Regions from separate parts of the Lysinibacillus sp. FW301-JW8 genome, predicted to be linked through region 2. Evidence: riboswitches for the same ligand, from Rfam matches in the RefSeq annotation. Region 2 holds a riboswitch; the other holds the start of a gene.
The links. A riboswitch is a leader RNA that binds a small molecule or an ion and turns the genes downstream of it on or off. The one in region 2 is predicted to bind FMN.
Positions count from the first base shown of each region.

Region 1 (3,426 bases), on a different contig from region 2:
GCAGAAACAGCACAAATACTAGATTGGACAGAAGCAAAGGTAAAAACAACACAGCATCGTGCCATCAAATTTTTAAGGCAACAGCTACAACAGGTTAGAGAACAGGAGGCGAAACGGCAATGACACATAACCAGTTTGATGATGACCAGCTAGAACATGTATTGAACAATGCCCCTAAGCTTTCTGACCGCCGTTCTAAAGATGAAATATTAAATCGATTATTGGCAGATGCTCGCTTGCAGGATAATGTTCATTTGCAAGAAGCCATCCAGCAGCCATTAGACGAAGAAGTGTCAGCGCAAGAACAACAGCAAAGTATAGAGACAGAAACAACAAAGCGCAAAATCCGTAAATGGCCCATTCTTATGAGTGTTGCTGCTGTTTTCGCATTAACAATAGGTGTAGGCTCTAAGTTTATGAATAATAATGATTCCAAGATAGATCAGGCGACTGCCCCTGACATTGCTCCGTATTCTACTATGCAAGACGGGCCAGCTGCAAAAACTGCTGAAAATTTTGATAATTATCTGGATTCGAGCATTGTTGCAGAACATGCTAAATTTATGTCTCTACGTACCTCTGTGTACGAGGAAGACTTAACGGATGCCGTTGTCTTTCGTATTGGTTTGGCAAGTCGTGATGTAGAAAGCGTACCAATGACGTATATTATTCCCAATGAGCGGGTTGAAGCGGATTTTGGGAAAGAAAAACCTTCTACATTACAAATGTATAAAAAGTATGCACCACAAATTGAAGAGAAAGCAAAAGGCTTTACTAACTACCATCCATATCAAGGTGAATTGAAGGAAAAAGATGATAAGCTGATTCATGTATTACCCGAGAAAAATGATTATGATGTAGCCTCTGCACCCGTAAATGAATATAAGGGAACCTTGCAGGATACATTTTCAGACTCAGAGTATACAGAGGTCGAGTTTGAAAATGCAGATGGCACACCATACGAGTTTTCTCAAGAGGGAGAGCCGAGTAAGGCTATGTCATTAACAGGTCCAAGTCATTTTAATTATTATTTATATAAAGACCAGGATAATGGGGCGGAGTATTTATCTCCCGATTTTCGTCAAACTTTTCCCTCGGTAACAGAAGCGATTACGGTTATGCGCAATAAAAATGATGATGTTTATGTTCCTGTCGTTCCAGAAAATGTGACTTATACTGTACAGGAGGTTGCAGAGGGTGTTGTTGTTACCTTTAATGCTCCTCTTGATTTAACGACAATGGAGCCAGCTCGAGCAACACAATTAATCGAAGCAATGATGCTAACGGCTGCAAGCTTTGATAAACAATTACGCTTAGATAATGTAGTTCAGGAAAGCTGGGAAGGCTTTGATTTAAAAAATTTCTTGCCCAAGCCTGTAGGCGCAAATAAGCAGTATATGGATACGCCATAGCAACTTTACGGCGATAGTTTAAGGAGTATTCTCGTACATCAACTGTGGCGAGAATACTCCTTCTTGTTTCTATGGCGATAAACCAACTAACTGTCCATAAAACATACAAATCTAATAGGATTTTTTAAGCAGAACTATTTACTTTTTCTAAATAATTCATTATAGTAAAGCTGTAGAACAAAAATAAAATATTGATTCATCTTCGGGGCAGGGTGAAAATCCCGACCGGCGGTAATAGAGCTGTAAATCGCTAATGTGAAAGACATTAGCTCGAATGATTTACTAAAGACTCTTCAGCCCGCGACCTGTGCAAAATTTTTTGCATGGCTGACTTGGTGCGATTCCAAGGCCGACAGTTAGAGTCTGGATGGGAGAAGATGGAGGTACGATCGTCATTCGTTATTTTAAATTAGCTTTGAACGAGCGTTTTTTCAACATGGCTTTAAAGCCCGCTCGAAAATTGCTGTTTAATGGCGTTTATTAATCATGCCTATTCTCCCTTATGCCAACAATGCATAAGGGTTTTTTCATGAATAACATTTGATTAGATCGTAACCTTTCTTCTTGCGAGATTGAATCAGCAAAGAGGAGAGAATTTTCAATGAAGAAAAATGTTAAACTTCAATCGTTTATTACGATTGGCATGCTGAGCAGTATTTCGTTTTTATTAATGCTATTTAATTTCCCAATTCCACCATTCCCAGCGTTTTTGGAAGTGGATTTCAGTGATATGCCTGCATTACTAGCAGCCATAACAATGGGACCTGTAGCGGGGATTCTAGTAGAGTTATTTAAAAATGTATTGGATTGGATTTTCTCAGGCACGCCAACAGGAGTACCAGTAGGACATATCGCTAACTTCACGACAGGTATTTTATTTATTTTACCAGTATCCTTTATTTTTAAGCGTTTTAAAAACATTGGTGGTCTTATTGGAGGCTTAGCAGCAGGAACAATCGTTATGGCGGTTGGTATGAGTGTTCTTAACTATGCTGTATTTTTACCAATGTACACGTACTTTTTAGGGATGGAGCCTGTTGTAGGAGATTCATTATATAAAATGATTGTGGCTGGAATCTTGCCATTTAATATTGTTAAAGGTATTTTATTAACTGTTATCATGGCCTTATTATTTACAACTATGCGCAAATGGATAGATCGTCAGCGTAATATGTATTTAACGAAATAAGATTATATGAAACCTCGAGTGTGATTTGATATGCTCGAGGTTTTTTTATGGATTGAACGCTTGAATCAATAGATAGATTTGTCAACGGAACTTAATCTAGTCGAGCCTAGTGTTTTCATGTAGAATAAGAAAGAGTTTAGAAATGCTAGAGGAGTTTGAAGAGATGAGTGAAAAAAAGGCACAATGGTCTAGTAAACTAGGCTTTATTTTAGCATCAGCAGGAGCGGCAATCGGATTAGGGGCGATTTGGAAGCTTCCATATGTTACTGGTCAAAGTGGCGGTGGAGCATTTTTCCTAATCTTTGTTCTATTTACATTGTTAATTGGTTTACCAATGCTATTATCAGAATATATTTTAGGACGTGGCACCCAATCTGAGGCGGTCACTGCATATAAAAAAATTGCACCGACGAAAAGGGGCTGGGCATGGATTGGCCGCATGGGTGTACTGGGTTGTTTTTTATTATTAACTTTTTATAGTGTTGTGGGCGGTTGGATTTTTATTTATAGCGGTCTTGGTGTGGCTGGTACTGTTATTGATCCTGCTAATGATCCTAGTGAGCTATTTGAAAAGATTATTGGTACGCCTTGGATTACATTGCTAGGTTTAGGGTTATTTACGCTAGCGAATGTACTAGTGATATCTCTTGGAGTGCAAAATGGTATAGAAAAGGCTAATAAGTTTATGATGCCATTATTATTTATGATGTTTATAGTACTTGTTGTCCGAGCAGTAACATTAGACGGAGCGATGGAGGGTGTGAAATTTTTCTTATGGCCAGACTTCTCTAATATTACTGGAAGGGCTTTATTAGAAGCTTTAGG
Region 1 is NZ_JBYTBB010000015.1:12,124-15,549, reverse strand. It holds gene sigX (RNA polymerase sigma factor SigX) at 1-123, shown strand, start outside; gene AC3WOM_RS08355 (RNA polymerase subunit sigma) at 120-1,412, shown strand; FMN riboswitch at 1,607-1,795, shown strand; gene AC3WOM_RS08350 (ECF transporter S component) at 2,014-2,601, shown strand; gene AC3WOM_RS08345 (sodium-dependent transporter) at 2,765-3,426, shown strand, end outside.
Region 1: linked by a shared signal. The riboswitch ahead of AC3WOM_RS08350 (ECF transporter S component) and the one ahead of ribE (riboflavin synthase) in region 2 are both predicted to bind FMN.

Region 2 (3,426 bases):
GTGTACAATTCCCGCAGCAAAGCTTTTTAGATATCTCAAAAGAACAATTGAATGATACCTATGAAACCAATATTTTCCCTCATTTTTATATGACAAAGGCAGGATTACCTTATATGAAGCAGGGTGAGGCAATTATTTCCACCGCTTCCGTGACTGCTTACGCTGGAGCCCCGTTACTTGTCGATTATTCTTCTACAAAAGGAGCGATTGTTTCATTCACTAGATCATTATCCTTGCAATTAGCGAGTAAGGGAATACGAGTGAATGCAGTTGCCCCTGGACCGATCTGGACCCCACTAATTGTCTCTAGCTATTCCGCAGAATATGTCAAAACAATGGGCTTAGAAACCCCGATGAAACGAGCTGGGCAACCATTTGAACTTGCACCTACCTATATTTATTTAGCTTCTGATGATTCTTCTTTTGTTACGGGTCAGGTACTGCATGTCAATTGTGGCATTATGACGGAAACGTAAGTAATTTTAAAGTTGTAGTCGATTAATTTGTAAAACAAAAGTAATTCAAATGAAGGGTGATTTTTCCAATTATTTTATCTTCATTCATTTTCTATGCGAAAGCGAGGCGACAGCAACAATTACGCCAAGGCGAAATTGAACTTCAATCAGAACAATTTTTGAGGTCAAATCGGCTGTGAGAAAATCGAGGAGTTGAATGTAGCAGAACTGTTTAATGAAGACATACTTGATAAAAGAACAATTTTTATAAACAATTGTATGGATAATATTATAAAATAGTGTTATCGTAAAGAATAAGCTAAATAAAATCCTTCAGGGTAGGGTGAAATTCCCAATCGGCGGTGATGAAGTAATTCAAAGTCCGTGAGCGAAAGCTGATTTGGTGCAAATCCAAAACCGACAGTGATAGTCTGGATGGGAGAAGGGTAAAAGTGCAAACTTTTTAAATTCGTATGAATTTATAAGGTTTATTTGATTATGCTTTTATGTTAACTTCCCGTCGTTGAGATTGGGAGGTTTTTTTATTTAGCGAATAAATTAAATAGCGAAATGTTCTTCGGGGTAGGGTGAAATTCCCAATCGGCGGTGATGAAGCAATTCAAAGTCCGTGAGCGAAAGCTGATTTGGTGCAAATCCAAAACCGACAGTGATAGTCTGGATGGGAGAAGAACGATGAGATGACAGCCTATGGAAAAAATAGAGTATCCAAAAGGTTTATTTGTTGACGTCTTATTTATATGAACTCCCAAACCCCTTTCAAAACGATGAAGGGGTTTTTGTTTGTTAGTGGGATAGAATGCTGAAAGTGATGAATAGAAATAGAAAAGTGATGGATTGACCCCAAAAACTGATGCATAGAATCACAAAACCGATGGATAGAGCCTTTAACGCGTAGAAAGAAAGCAGGTGGAAAAATGTTTACAGGGATTGTTGAGGATATTGGTACAATGAAAACCTTGCAAATCGATCAGCAAAGTATGAAAATAACGGTTCTTTCAGCAAAAATGGTGGAGGATGTAAAGCTCGGAGACAGTATAGCGGTCAATGGTGTTTGTTTAACAGTGACAAACTTTACTGATCGAGAGCTGACAATGGATGTCATGCCAGAAACGGTGAAGGCAACTAATTTGCAGCAGCTTGCTGTAGGAGATCCAGTTAACTTAGAGCGCGCCATGCCTGCGAATGGACGATTCGGTGGTCATTTTGTATCTGGGCATGTTGATGGAGTAGGAAAAATAGTACGTAAGCGACCATTAGCAAACGCAGTTTATATTGATATTGAGCTATCCGAGGAATTAATAAACAACTGTATACCAAAAGGCTCTATTACAATTGATGGTACGAGCTTAACACTTTTTCATGTTGAGCAAAAAAGTGTCACAGTATCACTAATACCACACACGTATAAGGAAACTCTTTTAGGTATGAAGAAAATAGGTGCTCCCGTTAATATTGAAACGGATTTAGTTGGAAAATACATTTTACACCAGCTAAAGCGTAATCAGGAAGTGCCAGCTATTACGAGAGATTTTTTAGCACAAAACGGATTTTAAACGATGAATGGTAAGGAGGTGCCAATATTGCTACACACAATTGAAGAAGCAATAGAGGATTTAAAACAGGGCAAGATGATTATTGTAGTAGACGATGAGGATCGAGAAAATGAAGGAGATTTACTGGCTTTAGCAGAGCATATGACGCCTGAAACGATAAACTTTATGGCGACATATGGAAGAGGCCTTATCTGCACACCGATTACACAGCAGCTCGCACAAAAATTAGCCTTACAACCTATGGTAAGTAACAATACAGACAATCATCAAACAGCATTTACAGTTAGCATTGATCATATGGATACAACAACAGGAATTAGCGCCTTCGAACGAGCAATGACAATAAAAAAAATGATTGAACCACAAGCAAAGGCAGAGGATTTTCGTAGACCTGGTCATGTATTTCCGCTAATCGCAAAGGAGAATGGTGTGTTAGAGCGTAGAGGTCACACCGAAGCAACCACTGATTTAGCAAAGCTTTGTCACAGTATTCCCGCAGGCATTATTTGTGAAATTATGGGGAACGATGGCAAAATGCTACGCTTCGATGAATTGATCAGCTATGCAACGCATCATCAGCTAAAAATAATTTCAATTGAAGAATTAGTGTTATATCGTCAGCAAAATCACAAAATTACAATTTAAAAGAGGAGAATTTAGATATGGGTAAAACATTTGAAGCACAATTAATTGGTACAGACTTAAAAATTGCTATCGTAGTAGGTCGATTCAATGAATTTATTACAAGTAAATTATTAGATGGAGCACTCGATGGTTTAAAGCGTCACGGTGTAGCTGAGGACTCTATTGATGTAGCATGGGTTCCTGGTGCATTTGAGGTTCCATTTATTTCAAAACAACTGGCAGAAACAAAGAAATATGATGCCATTATTGGTTTAGGGACAGTGATTCGTGGCTCTACAACACATTATGACTATGTATGCAATGAATCAGCAAAAGGAATTGCCAATGTATCATTAACAACAAATGTGCCAGTTATTTTTGGCATTGTGACAACTGAAAATATTGAGCAAGCCATTGAACGTGCTGGTACAAAATCAGGTAATAAAGGCTATGATTCTGCAATGTCTGCTATTGAAATGGCGAATTTAAAGAGAATGATTGGCTAAAACATAGTTTGATTTTATTTAATTGAAATTATTCATTTAAAGTATCTTATCCTCCTAAAACCTGAATATTTTAAACAAGCATGGGGAAAATATTGTGTAAGTGTATTGATGCATGTACGAATCTGGAGCTGAATCAGTAGGAGATGAGGAATATTCAATGGAACAAATCGTAAATTTGCAAACTTTGAAGGCATTATTTCAACGCTCTGCTGATGTGATTTTTCAAAGGTATACAATGCAGCAACATACAGTACATGTTATTTATTG
Region 2 is NZ_JBYTBB010000004.1:87,542-90,967, forward strand. It holds partial or broken gene AC3WOM_RS02995 (SDR family oxidoreductase) at 1-476, shown strand, start outside; FMN riboswitch at 781-906, shown strand; FMN riboswitch at 1,025-1,150, shown strand; gene ribE (riboflavin synthase) at 1,391-2,029, shown strand; gene ribB (3,4-dihydroxy-2-butanone-4-phosphate synthase) at 2,057-2,674, shown strand; gene ribH (6,7-dimethyl-8-ribityllumazine synthase) at 2,692-3,159, shown strand; gene AC3WOM_RS03015 (spore germination protein) at 3,317-3,426, shown strand, end outside.